DNA from 2 places in the Metabacillus sp. SLBN-84 genome. Region 1 is predicted to be linked to the other one. Evidence: riboswitches for the same ligand, from Rfam matches in the RefSeq annotation. Region 1 holds a riboswitch; the other holds the start of a gene.
The links. Region 1 has a riboswitch for S-adenosylmethionine ahead of RKD52_RS17025 (MetQ/NlpA family ABC transporter substrate-binding protein). Riboswitches for the same ligand answer to the same signal wherever they lie in the genome.

Region 1 (4,428 bases):
GAAGCTAAAAAACTGTTTCCCTGAATGCGGGAAACAGTTTTTTTATCATCTCACGTACCACAATAAGTCTTGTAAGGCTGATCGTCATTCAGAGGAAGCTTGCAGTATTCTTCCTGTTCCGGAGAGTACGCATACGGATTTTCCAATACACGCAGCAGCCTCTCAGTCACACTGTAATTTCCCTCAGCAGCGGCTGCAAGGGCCTCTTCTACCCGGTGATTGCGGGCAATGACTGCGGGGTTGCTGTTTTTCATCAGCTGCAGCGACTCCTCTTTTGATTGCGTCTGCCTGCTTAGCCTCTCTTCCCAAAGACGATTCCACTTTCCGAACTCCTCTGATTGAAACAGGGCAGAGTCCCCGTATGAACCAGTCGTGAGTGACCTGAACGAATTTGTGTAATCCGCATGATGCTTCTGCATCAACTTCAGCCATTCCTGAACGAGAGACTCGTCCTCTTCTTCCTGAGTGAACAAGCCCAATTTAGCCCTCATTCCATTAAGCCAGTACTGCTGATACAAATCACTGTACGCTGAGAGGGTATCCTGCGCAATCTCAACCGCCTTTTCTTCATCCTCATGAAGCAGCGGCAAAAGGGATTCTGCCAGTCTTGCAAGGTTCCATCCTCCGATGTAAGGCTGATTTCCGTATGCATAGCGGCCATTGACATCAATGGAGCTAAATACAGTTCCCGGATCATATGCGTCCATAAAGGCACATGGTCCGTAATCGATGGTTTCTCCGCTGATTGTCATGTTGTCTGTGTTCATGACACCGTGAATAAATCCTGCAAGCTGCCATTTGGCAATGAGTTCAGCCTGACGGTCAATCACTTTCTTTAAAAAGGACAAATAGGCGTGTTCATTTTCTTCAATCTCTGGATCATGCCGCTTGATTGCATAGTCAGCAAGCGTCTTTAAATCCTCTATGCTTCCCCAGTTAGCCGCATACTGGAAGGTGCCAACCCTAATGTGGCTTGAAGCGATCCGGGTCAGAACTGCACCAGGCAAAAACGATTCCCGGATCACAGCATCCCCCGTCGTGACCACTGCAAGACTCCGTGTCGTCTGGATGCCGAGACCATGCATGGCTTCACTGATAATGTACTCTCGAAGCATTGGACCAAGAGCAGACCGGCCGTCGCCTCCCCGGGAAAATTTCGTCCTTCCTCCGCCTTTCAGCTGCATATCGATTCTCCGGCCATCCGGCGTCAAGTGCTCACCAATCAGGATCGCCCGGCCGTCTCCAAGCATTGTAAAATGGGCCAAATTGGTGGCCGGCATATGCTTGTGCAATCGGCTCTGCACCATCTGGAATCCGGTTTCCCGCGAAAACGTCCGCATCGCTTTTTAATGTGTCAGCGCTGAGACCGAGAGAAACAGCCAGTTTTTCATTGAACAGCACTATTTCAGGAGAACTTGCCGCAGCCGGTTTCTGACTGGCAAAAAAGAGTGACGGAAGACGCATGTAGCTGTTGTCAAATTTCCATCCGCTGGTTAAATTATTCATCCTGTCTCCTTTCTTGTTTTCATTCAGGTTTAGGATAAACTGTATTTCAATTATTTCAGAGGAAGCGAATTTACTCAAGAAATAACAAAAGCGGAAACGCCTTGAACAGATCCGATAGGCAGATAAGAATCCGGCAGAAAAGTCCGGGTTTGACTTTTTTGCTGGATTTGTTCTGACAGAGGATCTAGGCGGTGGAGCTGGACGCCGATCACGTTTCAAAGTTTTTCACAACTCATTTTTTATAATTCCCATCAGAAAAACAGCCCAATACGGACTGTTTTCATTCTGCTCCATTTATTTGCCTTCCATCCACTCAGGCTTTCCAAATCCTTTAAAATCTTTGTCTATTGCCTCCTCAAACTCTTCGGATTGAACAACGTCTTTAATATCCTTGGCGATTTCCGACTCAGCGTCTTTTGTGTTCATCACAACGCGATTGCGGTGTACATCGTTCATGTTCTCGAGAGTCACCGCATCCGCAAGGTCCATTTTAGCTGCAAGAGCAAAATTCCCCGGCACGGCAGAAAGGTCCGCATCTTCTACAGCTCTTGGAAGCTGTGCAGCTTCGATCGGAAGGAACGTCAGTTTTTTAGGATTCTCCGTCACATCTTTTTCAGATACTTGAAGCGGGCTGACCTCTTCATTTAACTGAATCAGTCCTGCGTCCTTCAGAATATGAAGCGCCCTGGCAGCATTCGTCGGATCGTTTGGAATGGCGACTGAGGCACCCTCTTTGACTTCATCAATGTCCTTTACTTTATCAGAATACAATCCCATTGGGGCCGTCGGAACTGTGATAATTTCCGAAAGCTCCAGTTTGCTTTGCTCAGCGAATGTTTCCATGTAAATTTTGTGCTGAAACAGGTTTGCATCCAGTTCATCATTGCCAAGGGCATTATTAGGCTGAATATAATCGTTGAACTGAATAACCTCAACTTCATATCCTTTCTTTTCAAGGCCGGGTTTAATGGCCAGTTCCACCATATCTGTGTATGGACCGGCTGATGCGCCGATTTTAATTTCTTTCTTCTCTCCATTTGTTTCTTCTGCGCCGCACGCAGACAGGATTCCCGCTCCTGCCACTAATAATGCCAATACCATTTTCTTCATGTCTTTTTCCCCCTAGATTGAATAAAAAAATTCCTCCTTCATTCAGAAAGAGGAATCGTATGTATGACGACTTATCTTTCAGAATGAAGAACATTCTGCAGGATTTAGCACCGTTCCAATTAAGGAGGTTGCCGGACGTCGCAGGGGCCTGTTCCCTCAGTCACTCTTGATAAGCAAGCTATTAAATTGAATAACGTAATCTTATACTGTGTATTGGGTTCTGTCAATCACTATTTTAGAATAATCAAAATAGTAAGATTAACACTCTGCTAAAAAGCACCGTCCCGATGAAGACGGTGCAGCTCAGAGCTGTGTTCAAAATCAGATCTGCGAAAGGATCGCATGTTTTTCTTCACTTGACACAAAATTCCGCTCACCGAACACATTGTAGTCATTTAAGCGGATTTTATTAAGGATCGCACGGTAAAAGTGGCCGGCCGCTTTCACAGGTGCGCGGGAATGCAGAGGGTATTCATGCATAGTCAGCATCGCTGTATCATAATGCTTTTCCGCTTCTGCCGCAAGATGCTCCCATACTCGGATAAATTCAGGGGTTACCTTCTGCTGCTGCAGATCAAATTCGGTCATTTTATGTCTTGCCATCACCTCTTCAGGGACATAAATGCGGCCGCGTTCAAGATCTTCTCCGATATCCCTTAGGATGTTCGTCAGCTGCATGCCGAGTCCAAGAGCAATAGCCCCTTCCCGAAGAAGGCTTGTCTTTTTCGGAGCAAGCACCGGCAAAAGCATGAGGCCGACTGTGCTTGCAACGTGATACGAATAATCGAGCACTTCTTCCATAGACTGATAGCGGATTTTGACAAGATCCATTCCCTGGCCTTTAATCATGTCCCGGAAAGCTTCCACATCCATATCGTAATTGGTGAATGTATCGTGAAGGGCCACCCACATGAAATTGTCTCTGGAGTAGTCCCCTCTTAGAAAAGAGTCAAATTCAGCCGTGAATGCCATTAATTCTTCGCTTGGCCTCTCTCCCTCGTCTACAATGTCATCGACGATTCTGCAGAATGCATAAACAGCCCACACTGCTTTTCTTTTTTTGGGAGGCAGAAGCGAAAAAGCTTTATAGAAAGTTTTAGAATGATGCCGGATGACTTCTTCACATTGCTGATAGGCTTGTTTTAAATCAACCACTCAGACTCACTCCTTCCCTCTCTTTGTTTTGATGATCGGATAAGATGGCAGAAACCATCAGCTTCGCCCCCTGCATCACGATCGGGACTCCGCCTCCGGGGTGAATCGAAGCTCCTGCTGCATAAACGTTTGTGAGCTTGGATGGTTTAACCTGCGGTCTGAACACGCCGGATTGAAACAAAGTCGGAGCGATGCCGAAGCTTCCTCCCTGAAAGAGTCCTTCCATTTCTTTGTCATCCGGTGTTCTGACTTTTTTCCACTGGATCGACTTTCTGAGTCCGGGGAATCCTCTTTCTTCAAGCTGATCAATAATCTTTTCAACGAACCCTTCCTGTTCCCCCCAGTTGATCGAACTGCCTGACGGCACCGGCACAAGCGCGTATAAAACGCCGTGTCCCTCGGGTGCAAGTGAGGAATCGATTACAGAAGGATGAAATGCGTAGATGGAAGGATCTGACGGAACTTCTTTTGTTTCAAAGATTTCTTTCATATGCTGCTGAAAATTCGAGCCCATGAAAAACTGATGCACAGGTGAATCCCTGTAGACTTTGTCCAGTCCGAAGTAAAGCAGAACACAGCTGGATGACGCCGTATAGTTTCTTGCAGGCATTGACTCCTTTGGAATCATCTTTGATGCGCCCGGAAAATCGCCGTTTA
Region 2 (4,428 bases), on a different contig from region 1:
TCATCACCCGTTTCAGCTCTTCATCCCGTCCTGAATGAATCCAGAACTCAAGATGAACGCCGATCATCCGCTGCCAGTCCGGTGAAAGCTTGATCTCCAGATAGTTTTCGAAAAACTGCCTGAGCTTTTCTTCAGCCGTTTCCTTTATACGGAAACGTTCTTTTAATCCTGCGATATTTTCTTCTGTCTTTCTTTGCATCAGCTGCAGATAAATCTCTTCCTTGCTTTTGAAATAGTTATAGATGGCTCCTTTGCTCAATCCGGATTCTGCTACAATGTCATCGATGGTGGCCAGCTGGAACCCTTTTTCACCGAACGCCTTCAGAGAACTGTCCAGAATATGCCGCTTCTTCTTCTCCTTATATTCCTCTGATACAATTGGAGCCATTTGCAGCCCGCCCTTCTTTTTTTAAAACCGACTATATAGTCCATATTATTCCATACACAACGAAAAATTCAAACAATTTTGATTATGAATCGAGTAAAAACTGCCATTGGTCTCCATTGGTTGTGCCTCATATAAATCCACTGGAAAGAGGAGGAAATAATGATATGATAAATTTATACGCCCTGCCAGAAGGAATGCATCAACAAACTGTTACTCCTTTGGGGAATAAATAGTAACTTTTTGAGGTGGAAAATGATCATAGAGACATTGAAGTCTTTGAAAGCGAAGCTAGATGGAGATGGTAGAATTCGAATTCATTTGAGTGATGGTACGGTAGCAGAAAAGAAATGTTTGTTTTTTGACCCCGCATCATTACAAGAATTGAATGAATTTAACTTTGTTTTACCGGATGACTATAAGACGTTTTTAACCTTACATAATGGGGTAAGAATTTCCACTGATGATTGGGGGAGCGGCGTTTTTGTCCACAGTTTAAAGGAAACAATACAAGAAACCCTCTCTATTTCTCATCTAATTCCTCAAAAATATTATTGTGTAATGAGATACGCAGATGTTGGATATTTTTTAATAGACGAAGAAAAAGTTAAAAGAGGAGAAAAAGATTATTTATTTTATGAGGACATTGATAATAGCGATCCTCCACAAAACCTTAAAATGACCTTTGAAGAGTTTATAGAAAAACTAATTGAATTTGAAGGTGAATTATTCTGGTTAATGAAATAAATAGAAAAAGGGCCGATACGAAATTGTATTGGCCCTTTTTCTATTTCTGCTTCTGCTATTGAACCCTATATTTCATTTAGAGAATTAACAAAAAACTAAAATAATTTAGAATATAATTCGAGTAAAAACTGCCATTTGACTTTTGCACCGCAACCCCTTAATGTAGTAAAGGTATTTTTTAAAACACACATATCATCTTCTTATTAAGAGAGGCAGAGGGACTGGCCCTGTGATGCCTCGGCAGCGGACTCGCATTCTTGAGTGCTGTGCCAATTCCAGCAAGCCATGCGCTTGAAAAATGAGAAGAGCTTATTTCCATTCCGGATATAGGATCTCTTCTTGTTATCAAGAGGAGATCTTTTTTTATGCGGCTGCTTTTATCAGCAGAGAGCGGAACACTATGAATATGAAGAATTGAAAGGTGGTTATTATGGACACAAAAGCTAACGGCTGGGCACTTTTGCCCCTCGTTATTTTCATCGGACTGTTTGTGGGATCGGGCATCATCACAGGAGACTTCTATAAAATGCCGATCCTTGTGGCAATCCTTGTTGCCGCAGCAGCAGCTCTTATCATGAACCGGAAAGAAAGCTTCACATCAAAAGTGGAGAGCTTTTCAAAAGGAGCCGGACACCCCGACTTAATGATCATGGTCTTTATCTTTATTCTTGCGGGTGCTTTTTCGGAGGTGGCAAAAGGGATGGGAGCCGTTGAATCAACGGTTAACCTGGCACTTACCTTTCTCCCTCAAAGCCTGCTGATTGCAGGACTGTTTATCATTGGTGCGTTTATTTCGCTTGCGATGGGTACCTCTACAGGAACGATTGCAGCTCTTGCGCCGATTGGAGTCGGAATAAGTACAGAGGCAGACATCTCTGCGGCTCTTGCAATGGGTGCCATTATTGGCGGTGCCATGTTTGGAGATAACTTATCGTTCATCTCGGATACAACCATTGCGGCTGTTCGAACACAGCAAACGGAAATGAGAGACAAGTTTAAAGTAAACTTCTTCATCGTCCTGCCTGCAGCCATCGTAACGTGCGTCATTCTGTTTGTGATGACACTTGGAGGTCAGGCGCCTGTTTCGCCCGACGCATACAGCTGGGTAAAAATGCTTCCATACATCGGGGTTCTTGCAGCAGCCCTGCTCGGAATGAATGTGATTGTTGTTCTTGCAGGCGGAATTATCCTTTCCGGTATGATTGGAATAGCAGACGGCAGCTACACATTAACAGCGTTTCTGCAGAAAATAACAGACGGCATTATGGGAATGGCCGAGCTTGTCATTCTTTCGCTCCTGATTGGCGGTATGGTAGAGCTTATCAAGCGTAATGGCGGCATTCACTTTATTCTCGAAACCATGACAAAGCGCATTTCCTCCAAAAAAGGAGCGGAATTTGCGATTGCAGGCCTTGTCAGCTCAACGAACCTTGCAACGGCAAACAACACAATCTCAATCATTGCGACTGGCCCACTTGCCAAAGATATGGCGGACAAGTATGAAATCGATAAACGAAAATCAGCCAGTCTTCTCGATATCTTTTCATGCAGCATCCAGGGACTGATCCCCTACGGTGCGCAGATGCTTTCAGCGGCTGAATTTGCTTCCATCTCGCCGACAAGCATTCTGCCGTACTCGTTTTATCCGGTACTGATTGCCCTGTGCGGTATTGTGGCGATCTTGATTCAATTTCCGCGATTTAAAAGAAAAGCAGCGTAAGAAAATGAACAGCGTCCTTTTTGGTAACGGGTTCGGCTGAAAGGTGCAAACTGCTAAATAACACGGTAAATAAAATATCAATCAGCATACTAATTTGCATATAAATTGGTATGCTTTTTTATTGATATAAATAGGTTTACTTGTAATTCTTACTCAAATTTAACATATCAAATCGCATAGGAATTAGCAGGATTTCCTTCTAATTTTTCATTTTTTGATCTTCAAAGAAAAAGTAGTTGACACATAAAATTAATTTATGATATTATTAAAAATTTGATTAAAAACAATATACATGTTAAGCTTAAGAAGGTTACCATATATGGAGGTGGATTATTTGTTTCAAATTGGCGATAACATTGTTTATCCAATGCACGGAGTCGGTGTAATTAAAGCTATAGAAGATAAGGAAATATCAGGAAAAAACCAACAGTATTATGTCATAAATATGTTAATAGGTAATATGCAGGTCATGATTCCTACAGATAAAATATTGAGTTCAAGTATACGCCCAGTTACTGACATAATTGCATTAAAGCACATCATACACATTTTTCAGCATGGAGAATCAGATAAATTACTGACGTGGAAACAAAGGTATAAAGTGAACACGGACAAAATTAAAACTGGCAACATACAAGAAGGTGCTGAAGTTATACGCGATTTAATGCGTATGAAGAAAGAAAAGGCACTTAATACAAGTGAAAAAAAAATGTTGGATAACGCACATGAATTTTTGATTAGTGAACTGGGAGTCATTAAAGGGATCACTGATAATCAAATAAGTAGTTTCTGTTAAGGTTAATTATAGATAATGTATTACAACTCCCGAGAATACCCTGAATTTGACGGGAATATGATGCTTATTAAGAGTAAATCTTTTCAAAATCAGCCAACTTCTTCAGCTCACTATTAGAGCATTAACCTCTTTTGTTATTTCTGCAATCTAATCCATTTCTATTTTTGAATTTCTTTTACGAACGTTTGAAGTTTCATCAAATAACTCGATAAAATAATCGCTTGATTTTTGCAATCCTGATTCACACTGGCACGGACAAGGAGCCGTAAGGATGAAAGAGAGGTAGGGCTTTCATTGTTTTAGGTATACAATTTATTATCTAGTCCGTTATTTCTAGAAAAAAACAATCAATATCACCTCTATCCTTGAGAATTTTGTACATCAACTGAGACAGTGAATAGTAATTGTTTCTTCTTTACGTAAAAAAGATAATCGAATGGGTAACACCATATGGTCAAATGCAAAAATGGTTTCCAGACTAGGAAACCATTTTTTGTTTCATTCACATATAGGTAAGATTAGTGGTGATGGTCTTAATCCTTTAATGAAGGATAACGTGGACTTTCTTCATCTTGGCTTTTTATTTCTTTCATCTTTTTTCTGTTAGGATTCTTCAGATCAAGATCTATTACTTTAAAAGCCGCTTCACAATCTTCAACCCGTTTTTCGCATTCGGATAACGGAAGCTCAAGTCAAATCTGGTTGTTTGATTCAAAACACTTTTATAGTGAGAAAAAGCATCGAAGCTGAATTTGCCGTGATAATTGCCCATTCCGCTTT

Region 2: another riboswitch for S-adenosylmethionine. It lies ahead of RKD52_RS20890 (Na+/H+ antiporter NhaC family protein); the one in region 1 lies ahead of RKD52_RS17025 (MetQ/NlpA family ABC transporter substrate-binding protein).

What each region holds. Positions count from the first base shown of each region.
Region 1 covers NZ_JBRJIP010000001.1:3,341,211-3,345,638, forward strand. The annotation lists gene RKD52_RS17015 (phytoene desaturase family protein) at 1-8, shown strand, start outside; partial or broken gene RKD52_RS17020 (protein adenylyltransferase SelO) at 51-1,506, opposite strand; gene RKD52_RS17025 (MetQ/NlpA family ABC transporter substrate-binding protein) at 1,801-2,616, opposite strand; SAM riboswitch class I at 2,685-2,792, opposite strand; gene RKD52_RS17030 (phytoene/squalene synthase family protein) at 2,938-3,771, opposite strand; gene RKD52_RS17035 (phytoene desaturase family protein) at 3,764-4,428, opposite strand, start outside.
Region 2 covers NZ_JBRJIP010000004.1:35,093-39,520, reverse strand. The annotation lists gene RKD52_RS20900 (TetR/AcrR family transcriptional regulator) at 1-388, opposite strand, end outside; gene RKD52_RS20895 (SMI1/KNR4 family protein) at 641-1,132, shown strand; SAM riboswitch class I at 1,330-1,437, shown strand; gene RKD52_RS20890 (Na+/H+ antiporter NhaC family protein) at 1,560-2,852, shown strand; gene RKD52_RS20885 (CarD family transcriptional regulator) at 3,172-3,648, shown strand; gene RKD52_RS20880 (aldehyde dehydrogenase) at 4,277-4,428, opposite strand, start outside.